3 regions of the Stenotrophomonas sp. 05N423 genome follow, and region 2 is predicted to be linked to each of the others. Evidence: riboswitches for the same ligand, from Rfam matches in the RefSeq annotation. Region 2 holds a riboswitch; each other region holds the start of a gene.
What was found. Region 2 has a riboswitch for cobalamin ahead of btuB (TonB-dependent vitamin B12 receptor). Riboswitches for the same ligand answer to the same signal wherever they lie in the genome.
Positions count from the first base shown of each region.

Region 1: linked by a shared signal. The riboswitch ahead of AC1DGW_RS11940 (ribonucleoside-diphosphate reductase subunit alpha) and the one ahead of btuB (TonB-dependent vitamin B12 receptor) in region 2 are both predicted to bind cobalamin.
Region 3: linked by a shared signal. The riboswitch ahead of metE (5-methyltetrahydropteroyltriglutamate--homocysteine S-methyltransferase) and the one ahead of btuB (TonB-dependent vitamin B12 receptor) in region 2 are both predicted to bind cobalamin.

Region 1 is NZ_JBFTMV010000007.1:24,271-27,539, forward strand. It holds gene AC1DGW_RS11940 (ribonucleoside-diphosphate reductase subunit alpha) at 1-1,103, opposite strand, end outside; cobalamin riboswitch at 1,367-1,590, opposite strand; gene AC1DGW_RS11945 (DUF2884 family protein) at 1,859-2,686, shown strand; gene AC1DGW_RS11950 (vWA domain-containing protein) at 2,838-3,269, opposite strand, start outside.
Region 2 is NZ_JBFTMV010000009.1:7,547-10,815, forward strand. It holds gene btuB (TonB-dependent vitamin B12 receptor) at 1-1,377, opposite strand, end outside; cobalamin riboswitch at 1,493-1,734, opposite strand; gene cobT (nicotinate-nucleotide--dimethylbenzimidazole phosphoribosyltransferase) at 1,868-2,938, shown strand; gene AC1DGW_RS13645 (histidine phosphatase family protein) at 2,935-3,269, shown strand, end outside.
Region 3 is NZ_JBFTMV010000007.1:12,314-15,582, forward strand. It holds gene dusA (tRNA dihydrouridine(20/20a) synthase DusA) at 160-1,167, opposite strand; gene AC1DGW_RS11895 (SMR family transporter) at 1,362-1,694, shown strand; cobalamin riboswitch at 1,765-2,002, shown strand; gene metE (5-methyltetrahydropteroyltriglutamate--homocysteine S-methyltransferase) at 2,210-3,269, shown strand, end outside.

The DNA.
Region 1 (3,269 bases), on a different contig from region 2:
TCGGCCTGCAGGTAGGCGCGCTCGAACGCCTCGCCGTACAGGTCGGTGAACTCCGGCACCACGCGCGGATCGAACAGCGACCACTCCTGGTCGGCTTCCACGCGCTGCATGAACAGGTCCGGCACCCAGTTGGCGAGGTTGAGGTTGTGGGTGCGGCGCGAATCATCGCCCGCGTTGTCGCGCAGCTCCAGGAAGTCCTCGATGTCCGCATGCCAGGTTTCCAGGTACACGCAGGCCGCGCCCTTGCGCTTGCCGCCCTGGTTGACCGCGGCCACCGAGGAATCCAGCGTCTTCAGCCACGGCACGATGCCGTTGGAGTGGCCGTTGGTGGACTTGATCAGCGAGCCGCGCGAACGCACGCGGGTATAGCTCACGCCGATGCCGCCGCTGAACTTGGACAGCTGCGCGATGTCGCCGTATTTGGCGTAGATGGATTCGAGCGAGTCCTGCGGCGAATCCAGCAGGAAGCAGGACGACAGCTGCTCATGGCTGGTGCCGGCGTTGAACAGGGTCGGGCTGGACGGCAGGTAGTCCAGGCTGCCCAGCCGCTGGTACAGCGCCAGCGCCTCGGGCACGTCCTCGCTCAGCGCGCTGGCGATGCGCAGGAAGAACTGCTGCGGCGTCTCGATGACCTTGCGCGAATGCGGATGGCGCAGCAGGTAGCGGTCGTACAGCGTGCGCAGGCCGAAGTAATCGAAGTTGAGGTCGTATTCCGGGTTGACCGCGTCGTTGAGCTTGCGCGCGTTGACCTGCACGAAGTTGAGCAGGCGGTCGTTGATAAGGCCCACTTCATGGCCGCGGCCGACCGACTGCGAGAATGCATGGATCTCCTGGCCGGATACTTCCTTGGCGATGAAGTTGGCCAGCAGGCGCGCGGCCAGGCGGCCGTACTCCGGCTCCTCGCCGATCAGCAGCGCGGCGGTGCGGATCGACAGTTCGTCCAGTTCCTGGGTGGTGGCGCCGTTGTACAGGCCGGAGATGGTGCGGGTGGCCACGCGCATCGGATCGACGGCATGCAGGCCTTCGCAGCAGCGCTGGATGGCGCGCACGATTTTGTTCAGGTCCACCGGCTCGGTGCCGCCATTGCGCTTGGTCACGCTCATGGCGGTAGCGGTCGGCGGCGGGGTCAGTTCGAAGCCGGCCTCGGTCGGGACAACGGCGGTATCGGTGGCGGTCACGGCAATGCGTCCTCATGGCGTGGTGCACGCGGCGCCTGCCCTCGCAGGAACCAGGGCCGGTGGCGGGCGATGAGCATGGAAGGACGGCGTCGCAGCATCCGCGACGGCGCGACCCGAGGTCGCCACCGGCGCTGCCGCGTCGCCAGCCGTCTTCCCCTCGAAGACTCCGCAGCCGGCACCGCGCGCTGTGCTTCGCGCGGCCGTCGGCAGGTCTTCGGACTCATGGGCGGGAAGGCGGGGGCCTTCTCCTACTTCCGCCGCTTCCCAAGGCATCGGGCCTCAGTGCTTTGTGGCGGGTTCGTTCCCAATTACCGCTGCGGGGCAGTGCCGGAATGGCCATCGAAGGCGTCACCGGCTTCCCTTTCAATCCAGCGGGGAGCAACCCGCCAGAACCGACGAGCCACAAGATAGTGGGGGCAACCGGCCCGGTCAACGCCAAATATTGTGGGCAACCGCATTCCCCTTGCGGCGCAAGCAATCCTCCCGTGGCGACTCAGCACAGCCGCGGCGACCCGCTCATCGCGATTGCGCAGTCAAGCCCTCGGACGCCGATTCAAGGGCAGGAAAACACCCTGCGCATTCATGATCCGATGCCCGGATTGCACCGCCATGACTTCCGGCGGAGGCCCGGCCCCGGCCTGGCCGGCGATCCTGTCGGCCCTTCGAATGGATTCCCCGCCATGCGCCGCCTGGTCCTCGCCGCCGCCCTGCTCGCCCTGTCGCCCGTGGCCGCGCATGCCGGCACGGTGAAATCGCCGACACTGTCGTCCACCCAGTGCGGCGTCAGTACCGACTACGACGTGCTGGTCGATGGCGGCGGCATCTGGCTGCGCCAGCGCGACGCCACGCCGCGCGAGATCGTGTTCCACGATGGCGAGTTGAGCATCGACGGCCGCATGCAGGTGGTCAGCGTCGACGACGCACAACGCCTGCGCGTGCTCGAGGCCGGGGTGCGCCAGATGATGCCGGCGGTCACCGGCATCGCCAACGAGTCGGTGGGAATCAGCTTCGACGTGCTGGACATGGTCTACGGCTCCATGACCGGCAATTTCAATTCGCGCAAGGTGCGCGCGCTGCGCACGGATGCCGAGCGCTTCGTCGCCTCGACCATCGGCCGCGGGCGCTGGGAGCAGGACCTGTTCGGCGAGGGCTTCGAGCAACGCGTGCAGGAGTCGGCCGAATCGCTGAAAGGCTCCATCGCCCGCGGCCTGTTGTGGACCATGCTCACCGGCGGTGAGGAACGCATCGAGAAACGCAGCGAGAAGATCGAAGCCGAACTCGAACCGAAGATCGAGGCGCGCGCCCACGCCCTGGAACAGCATGCACAATCCCTGTGCACGCAGGTGCTGGCGCTGGACCAGCTGCAATCGGCGCTGGAGTTCCGCTACAACGGCCAGCCGCTGCGGATGATGAGCGTCAGCGACGAACGTGGCGAGGCGTCAGCCATGGCGCCCGTGGCGAAGGAACAGGCACCGGACAACAGCATCGCGCTGCCCGCGCATCCCTGACGGAAGACAGGCAACGCCTGTATCGCGACCACGCCACAGGGGCGGGGCTCGCCCTGCACGGGGGTTTCCCGGGGCATGCCAGCACCGGGCGTATGCCCGGTGCTGCATGACATCACTCTTGTAGAACCCAACCGCGTGCAGCAGAGCGCCCTCACCCCTTCGGCAACTGCGCCAGTTCCTCGCGCACCAGCCGCACCACCAGCGTGTCCAGCGTATCCACCGAGTAGTCGGCCACGTCGTGCACGGTCTCGCGGCCAGGGCCGCTGCCCGGGTCGGATGCGTCCTTGTAGGTGAGGAAGATGAAGCGCCCGCCGGTGTACTGGGCGATCTGCCGCTGCACGATCTCGCCGGTGGTGTCCTGGCCCGACGCGGCCACGCTGAACACCTTGATGCCCTTGCCCAGCGCCGCGAGCATGGTCTGGTCGTAGTGCGGCTGCGGATAGTCCATGTGCGGCGGGGCGTCGGCCAGCGACACCAGCAGGCGCGTGGTCGCCGGGCCGCGCCACGCCAGCGCCTGCACCGCATGGTCGAAGGCTTCGTTCATCGCCTCGGGCATGTCGCCGCCACCGCCGGCACGCACGCC
Region 2 (3,269 bases):
GGCGTTGAAGGTCCAGTTCCAGCCCTCGGCGTACTGTGCGATGCCGACGTTGACGCTCTTCGATTCTTCCGGCTTCAACGCCGGATTGCTCGACCACGGGTAGTACAGGTCGTTGAAGGTCGGGGCCTTGAAGCCGGTGCCGGCGCTGGCGGTCAGGCGCAGGCCGTTGCCGAAGGCGAAGCCGTAGCCGAGGCTGCCGGTGGTGTGGTTGCCGAACTGCTCGTTGTCGTCGTTGCGTACGCTGGCCTGCAGCGCATGCGCGCCGAACTGGCCCTGGTATTCGACGAACACGCCGGTGTTGTCGCGGCTGTCGATCGCATAGGCCGTGGTGCTGGTGACCTCGTCCTTCTGCCAGTCGGCGCCGGCGGTCAGCTGCTGGCCTTCGGCAAACAGGAAGTCGCCCTGAACACTGGCGGTGTCGCGGCGCGTGTCGAAGGTGGAGACGAAGCTGCGCTTGCCGGCCTGGACGAAGTAGCTGTCGGCCTGGTCGTTGTTGCGGCCGACCTGGGCGGACAGGCGGAACGCCTCGCTGGGCGTCCACAGCAGTTTGCCGCCATACACCTGCTGGTGGTTGTCGGCCTCGTTGCCGCTGTAGATGCTGCCGTCGTATTCGTTGCGGCTGCTGGCGTCGAGCACGTGGCCTTCCACGCTCAGGGTCTGCGCCAGCGCGTAGCCGCCGCGCACGTTGAGCGAGGTGTTGCGGTAGCCGTCGCGGTCGGGTTCATCGACGTAGCAGCCCTGGAACAGCATGGCCGAGCCATTGCAGGCGTTGATGCCGTCGGTCTCCTGCCAGGCGCCCTGCGCCGAGACCCAGCCACGTTCGCCGCGGTTGCTGAAACCGGCGCTGGCCTGGCGCAGGTTGTGGCTGCCGGCGGTCAGCGCCAGGTTCTGCTGCAGGCCCTTGCCGGCGCTGCGGGTGAAGATCTGGATCACGCCGCCGATCGCCTCCGAGCCATACAGGCTCGAACGCGGTCCGCGCACGATCTCCACGCGCTCGATCTGGTCGATGGGCAGGTCCTGCAGCGCCGGCATGCCGCTGGTGGCGGCGCCGATGCGCACGCCGTCGACCAGCACCAGCACCTGATTGGAGGCGGTGCCGCGCATGAACAGCGAAGTGAGCTTGCCGGTGCCGCCCTGGTTGGCGAAATCCAGGCCGGCGCGGCCGCGCAGCAGGTCCAGCACCGAGCCGGCCTGGCTGCGGTCGATCTGCTCGCGGTCGATCACCTGCACCGGCACCACGCTGTCGGCGATGGAGACCGGCGTGCGGGTGGCGGTGACCACGACATCGTCGAGCTCGGTGGGTGCCTGTTCGGCAGCGGCGACGCCCGGCAGCGCGAGCGCCAGGGCGAGGGAAAGGGTGTGGTACGGCAGTTTCATGGGAACTCCTGGATCCGCGCGCTCCCGCGCGGACGGACGGTGGGGGCTGCCAGGAGAAGGGAGTACGACGGAGCGCGCGCACGGCGTCACTGCCGCCGCCATGCCCTCCGCATCGCAACCAGTCGGCTTCCGGGCCGGTCTCCGGGCTCGCAGGCGAAGCGTGTCGACGCTTCCGTCCAGGCGCCTTCCCGTGCGGTGGATGCACAGTGGCGGTATGCCTGTCCTTGTCCTGCTTACCGTTGCGGGGGCAGCGCCGGAATGGCGCGTGCAGGGGCATCCCTGGCATGCGCGGCACCGGCTTCCCGTTTCAACCGGCCGGAGCAAGTCCGGCCGGTCACCCGAAAGTGCGCGCATTCTATGCCATCGCCCGCTCCGCCGCCCGCTCCGCCCGATGGCGGGCGGGCATCGCCGGATTGGCGCCCGGCACGGCACATCGTGGAAGCGGCCCGCGCCCTACAATGCGCGATTGCAACGCGGTATCGGAACACACGTGACAGAAGCATGGTTCACCCGGCCCTGCCCGGCGCCTTCGCAGGCGCACCGGCAGCACGCCATCGCCCGCCAGCGGCAACTGACCAAGCCGGAGGGCGCGCTGGGACGTCTGGAAACACTCGCCATCGAGCTGGCCGCCCTGCAGGGGCGTGAGCAGCCGCAGGCTGCGCGGGTGCCGGTGCTGGTGTTCGCCGGCGACCATGGCGTCGCCGCACAGGGCGTGTCGGCGTATCCGGCGGAGGTGACGGTGCAGATGCTGCGCAACTTCGCCGCCGGCGGTGCTGCCATCGCCGTGCTGTCGCGCGAACTGGGGTTGCCGCTGCATGTCTGGGATGTGGGCAGCCTGGCCGATAAGCCGGTGGCCGGCGTGACCTGCGACAAACCGCGGCGTGGTACCGACGATTTCAGCACCGGTCCGGCGATGACGCCGGCCGACCTCGATGCGGCCTTCGCCGCCGGCCGGCGCGCGGTGGAAACCGCTTGCGGCGACGGCGCGGACCTGCTGCTGCTTGGCGAGATGGGCATCGGCAACACCACCGCGGCCAGCGTACTGGCGGCGGCGCTCGGGCCATTGCCGCTGGTGGAGCTGGTCGGCGCCGGCACCGGCCTGGATGCGGCGCGCATCGCCCACAAGCAGGCCGTGACCGCACGTGCGCTGGCCCTGCATGGCGACGCGATCGCGGCCGCCACCGATCCCGGTCGTGAAGCCCTGCGCCGCGTCGGCGGGTTGGAGATCGCCGCACTGGCCGCGGCCATGATCGCCGCCGCCCAGCGCGGCGTGCCGGTGCTGGTGGACGGTTTCATCGTTTCGGCCGCGGCGCTGGCCGCGGTGCGCATCAATCCATCGCTGCGGCCATGGCTGCTGTTCTCGCACCGCTCGGCCGAGCGTGGCCATGCGCTCATACTCGGGAGCCTGCAGGCCGAACCGCTGCTGCAGCTGGATCTGCGCCTGGGCGAAGGTTCCGGTGCCGCGCTGGCGCTGCCGCTGCTGCGGCTGGCCTGCGCATTGCACAACGGCATGGCGACCTTCGCCGAAGCTGCTGTCGCCGAGCGGAGCGCCGCGCCATGATCCTGGACCTGATGCGCCATGCCTCCACCGGCCGCCAGGGCCATCTGGATGGCCGCACCGATCCGCCGTTGCTCGACGGCGCGATGGATGCGCTGCTGCGCTGTCATGGCGGCGGCCAGTGGAGCCGGGTGATCGCTTCGCCGCGGCGCCGCGCGCTGGATACCGCCACCGCGCTGGTCGCTGGCCGCGACCTGTTCTGCGAGATCCACCCGGATTGGGCCGAACTGGATTTCGGCGACTGGGACGGTCGCCATTACGACGAGATCCCTGCCGAGCTGCTGGCCGGGCTTTACGACGCACCGCACGCGGTGGTGCCGCCCAATGGCGAGAG
Region 3 (3,269 bases), on a different contig from region 2:
TCGTTCAAAATCCGTGAAACAAGGGTCCACGGGAATTTTCACGAGACTCACGAAATCGAGGCAAATTCTTGATTTTTAGGGGTGAATCCGATCTGAACTCTCCCCGCCCGCCGCCCGCTTCGTTCAGCTATATGAGCAAAATGAATACGTACCGAGGCCTCAGGCCGCCACCCGCGCCGCCTGCTCGCGGGTGACCTGCACGGCCTGCTCGACCAGCGACCAGTCGGCTCCGGGCCGATGGGCGCCCTCGCTGAGCACCTTGCGGAAGGCGCGGCCACCCGGCTGGCCGTGGTACAGCCCGAGCAGGTGGCGGGTGATGTGTTTGAGCGCCAGTCCGCCCTGCAGCCGGGACTCGACGTAGGGGCGCATCTGCTCGAGCAGGTCCTCGCGGCTGCGAAGCGGTGCGCCGGTCTGCGCCGCTTCGAGCAGATGCAGGACATACGGGTCGTGGTAGGCCGCCCGGCCCAGCATCACCCCGTCCACGTGCGCCAGCTGCGCCTGCGCCGCCTCGACCGTGGCCAGGCCGCCGTTGAGCACCACCGGCAGGGCCGGGCGTTCGGCCTTGAGCCGCCAGGCCCAGTCGTAGCGCAGCGGCGGGATCTCGCGGTTCTCCTTGGGCGACAGGCCCTTCAGCCACGCATTGCGCGCGTGCACGACGACCATGGCCGCACCGGCCTGCACCTGGCGGTCCACGAAAGCGGCGAAGGCGCCGTAGTCGTTGTCCTCGTCCACGCCCAGCCGGCACTTCACTGTGACCGGGATATCCACCACCGCGGTCATCGCCGCCACGCACTCGCCCACCAGTTCCGGCTCGCGCATCAGGCAGGCGCCGAAACGGCCGGCCAGCACGCGGTCTGAGGGGCAACCGCAGTTGAGGTTGACCTCGTCATAGCCCCAGTCGGCGGCAATGCGCGCGGCCTGCGCCAGCAGTGCCGGATCGCTGCCGCCGAGCTGCAGCGCGAGCGGATGCTCGCCAGCGTCGAAATCGAGCAGCCGCTGGCGGTCGCCATGGATCACCGCATTGGCGTGCACCATCTCGGTATAGAGCCGTGCGCCGGGCGCAAGGATCCGGTGGAACGCCCGGCAATGGGTGTCCGTCCAGTCCATCATCGGCGCGACGGACAGGCGCAGGGAGGCGGCATAGCGCGGATCGTGGTTCGGCTGCAAAACGGATTCTTCCGGGTGTGGCGTCGGCTTCACCTGCGGCCTGTGGCGGCTGCGCAGGGATGCCAAGGGTAAACGAAGCGCCTGAACGGGGCCGCTCCCCGGGGCCGGCCATGACCGGGCGACGCCGGCGCGGGGCGGGCGCTGCGGATGGATGCGGCAAGGCGCACGCCGCCAGGCCGGGCGAGAATACGCCCATGAACGCCTACCTCCTGCTTGCCTGCGCCATCGTCCTGGAAGTCGTCGCCACCTCCCTGCTCAAGGCCTCCGACGGCATGAGCCGTCTGTGGCCGACGCTGGGCGCACTGGCCGGCTATGGCCTGTGCTTCTGGCTGCTGTCGATGGTGATGAAGTCGGTGCCGACCGGCATCGCCTACGCGATCTGGTCCGGGGTGGGCATCGTGCTGATCTCGCTGATCGGTCTGGTCGTGTTCCGGCAGAAGCTCGACCTGCCGGCGCTGGTCGGCATCGCGCTGATCTGCGCCGGCGTGGTGGTGATCAATGTGTTCTCGCGCACGACCGCGCACTGAGCCACGGCGTCCTCCTTGCGCTTTCTGGATCCATGCCGCGGCGGCGCTTGACCGCCGCCGCGCGCCTGCCTATCGTGTGCGCGCCGAAGGTATCCATCGCTTTATTCGGATGAAGGGATGGAATTAAACGGGAATCCGGTGAAGCGCGCCCGCAAGGCCCGCCATTCCGGAGCTGCCCCGCAGCGGTGAATGGAAACGACCGCCGTCATCGAGCACTGGGCCAAGGCCCGGGAAGCGACGGCCACTAGGCGGACGCAACCGCGTCCATGTCCATCAGCCCGAATACCGGCCTGGGCCGGGAGGCACGTCGCCTCCTGTTTCGACCTGGCGTCTCCGCGGGGAGGCGGCCGGAACCGTCCGCACGTCCGTGCGGCGGCGCCGCCTGCCTTTGCCCTGGAGCCCGGTTCGCCCGCGGGGGCGAAGGTCGCTGGCGGGGTGGCTGGCCGATCCGACAGGGATCAGCACGACATCGCGCGGTTCCTTCGTTCCTCAATGCCCAAGCAATGAGGAGTGCCATGACAACCGTTACCAACCTGGGGTTTCCCCGCATCGGCGCACGCCGCGAACTCAAGCGCGCGCTGGAAAGCCACTGGCGCGGCGAGAGCGATGCCGCGCAGCTGCAGGCCACCGCCGCGGAGCTGCGCGTGCGCCATTGGAAGCTGCAATGCGAGTCCGGCGTTGACCTGCCGCCGAGCAACGACTTTTCGCTGTACGACCATGTGCTCGACACCGCGTTCCTGTTCGACGCCATTCCCGCCCGCTACCGCGCCCTCGCCGACCGCGAGCCGCTGGCCGCGTACTTCGCGATGGCGCGCGGCCTGCAGCAGCCGGGCATCGACGTGCCTGCGCTGGAAATGACCAAGTGGTTCGACACCAACTACCACTACCTGGTGCCGGAACTGCAGGCCGGCCAGGGCTTCGCGCTGCGCGGCGACAAGCCGTTGGCCGAATACCGCGAGGCGAAGGCGCTGGGCATCCAGACCCGCCCGGTGCTGCTGGGGCCGGTGAGTTTCCTGCTGCTGTCCAAGACCATCGACGGCAGCGATCCGCTGGCCCTGCTCGATGCCCTGCTGCCGGTCTACGCGCAATTGCTTGAAGCCTTGAAGGCCGAAGGCGCGCAGTGGGTGCAGCTGGACGAACCCGCGCTGGTGCAGGACCTGGACGATGCCGCCCGCGCCGCATTCAAGCAAGCCTATGCCCGCCTGGCCGATGGCCCGCGCCCGGACATCCTGCTGGCCACCTACTTCGGCGCACTCGAGGACAACCTCGCCCTGGCCACGTCGCTGCCGGTGCAGGGCCTGCACGTGGACCTGGTGCGCGCGCCCGAACAACTCGATGCCGTCCTGCGCGCACTGCCGGCCAGCCGCGTGCTGTCGCTGGGCCTGATAGACGGCCGCAACATCTGGCGCAACCCGCTGGACAACGCGCTGATCCTCGCCCGCTATGCCCACGGCCACCGGGGTGGCGAGCGGCTGTGGCTGGCACCTTCGTGCTCGCTGCTGCACTGCCCGGTCGACCTGTCGCTGGAGAAGAAGCTCGATGCCGAACTGTGCGGCTGGCTGGCGTTCTCGCGGC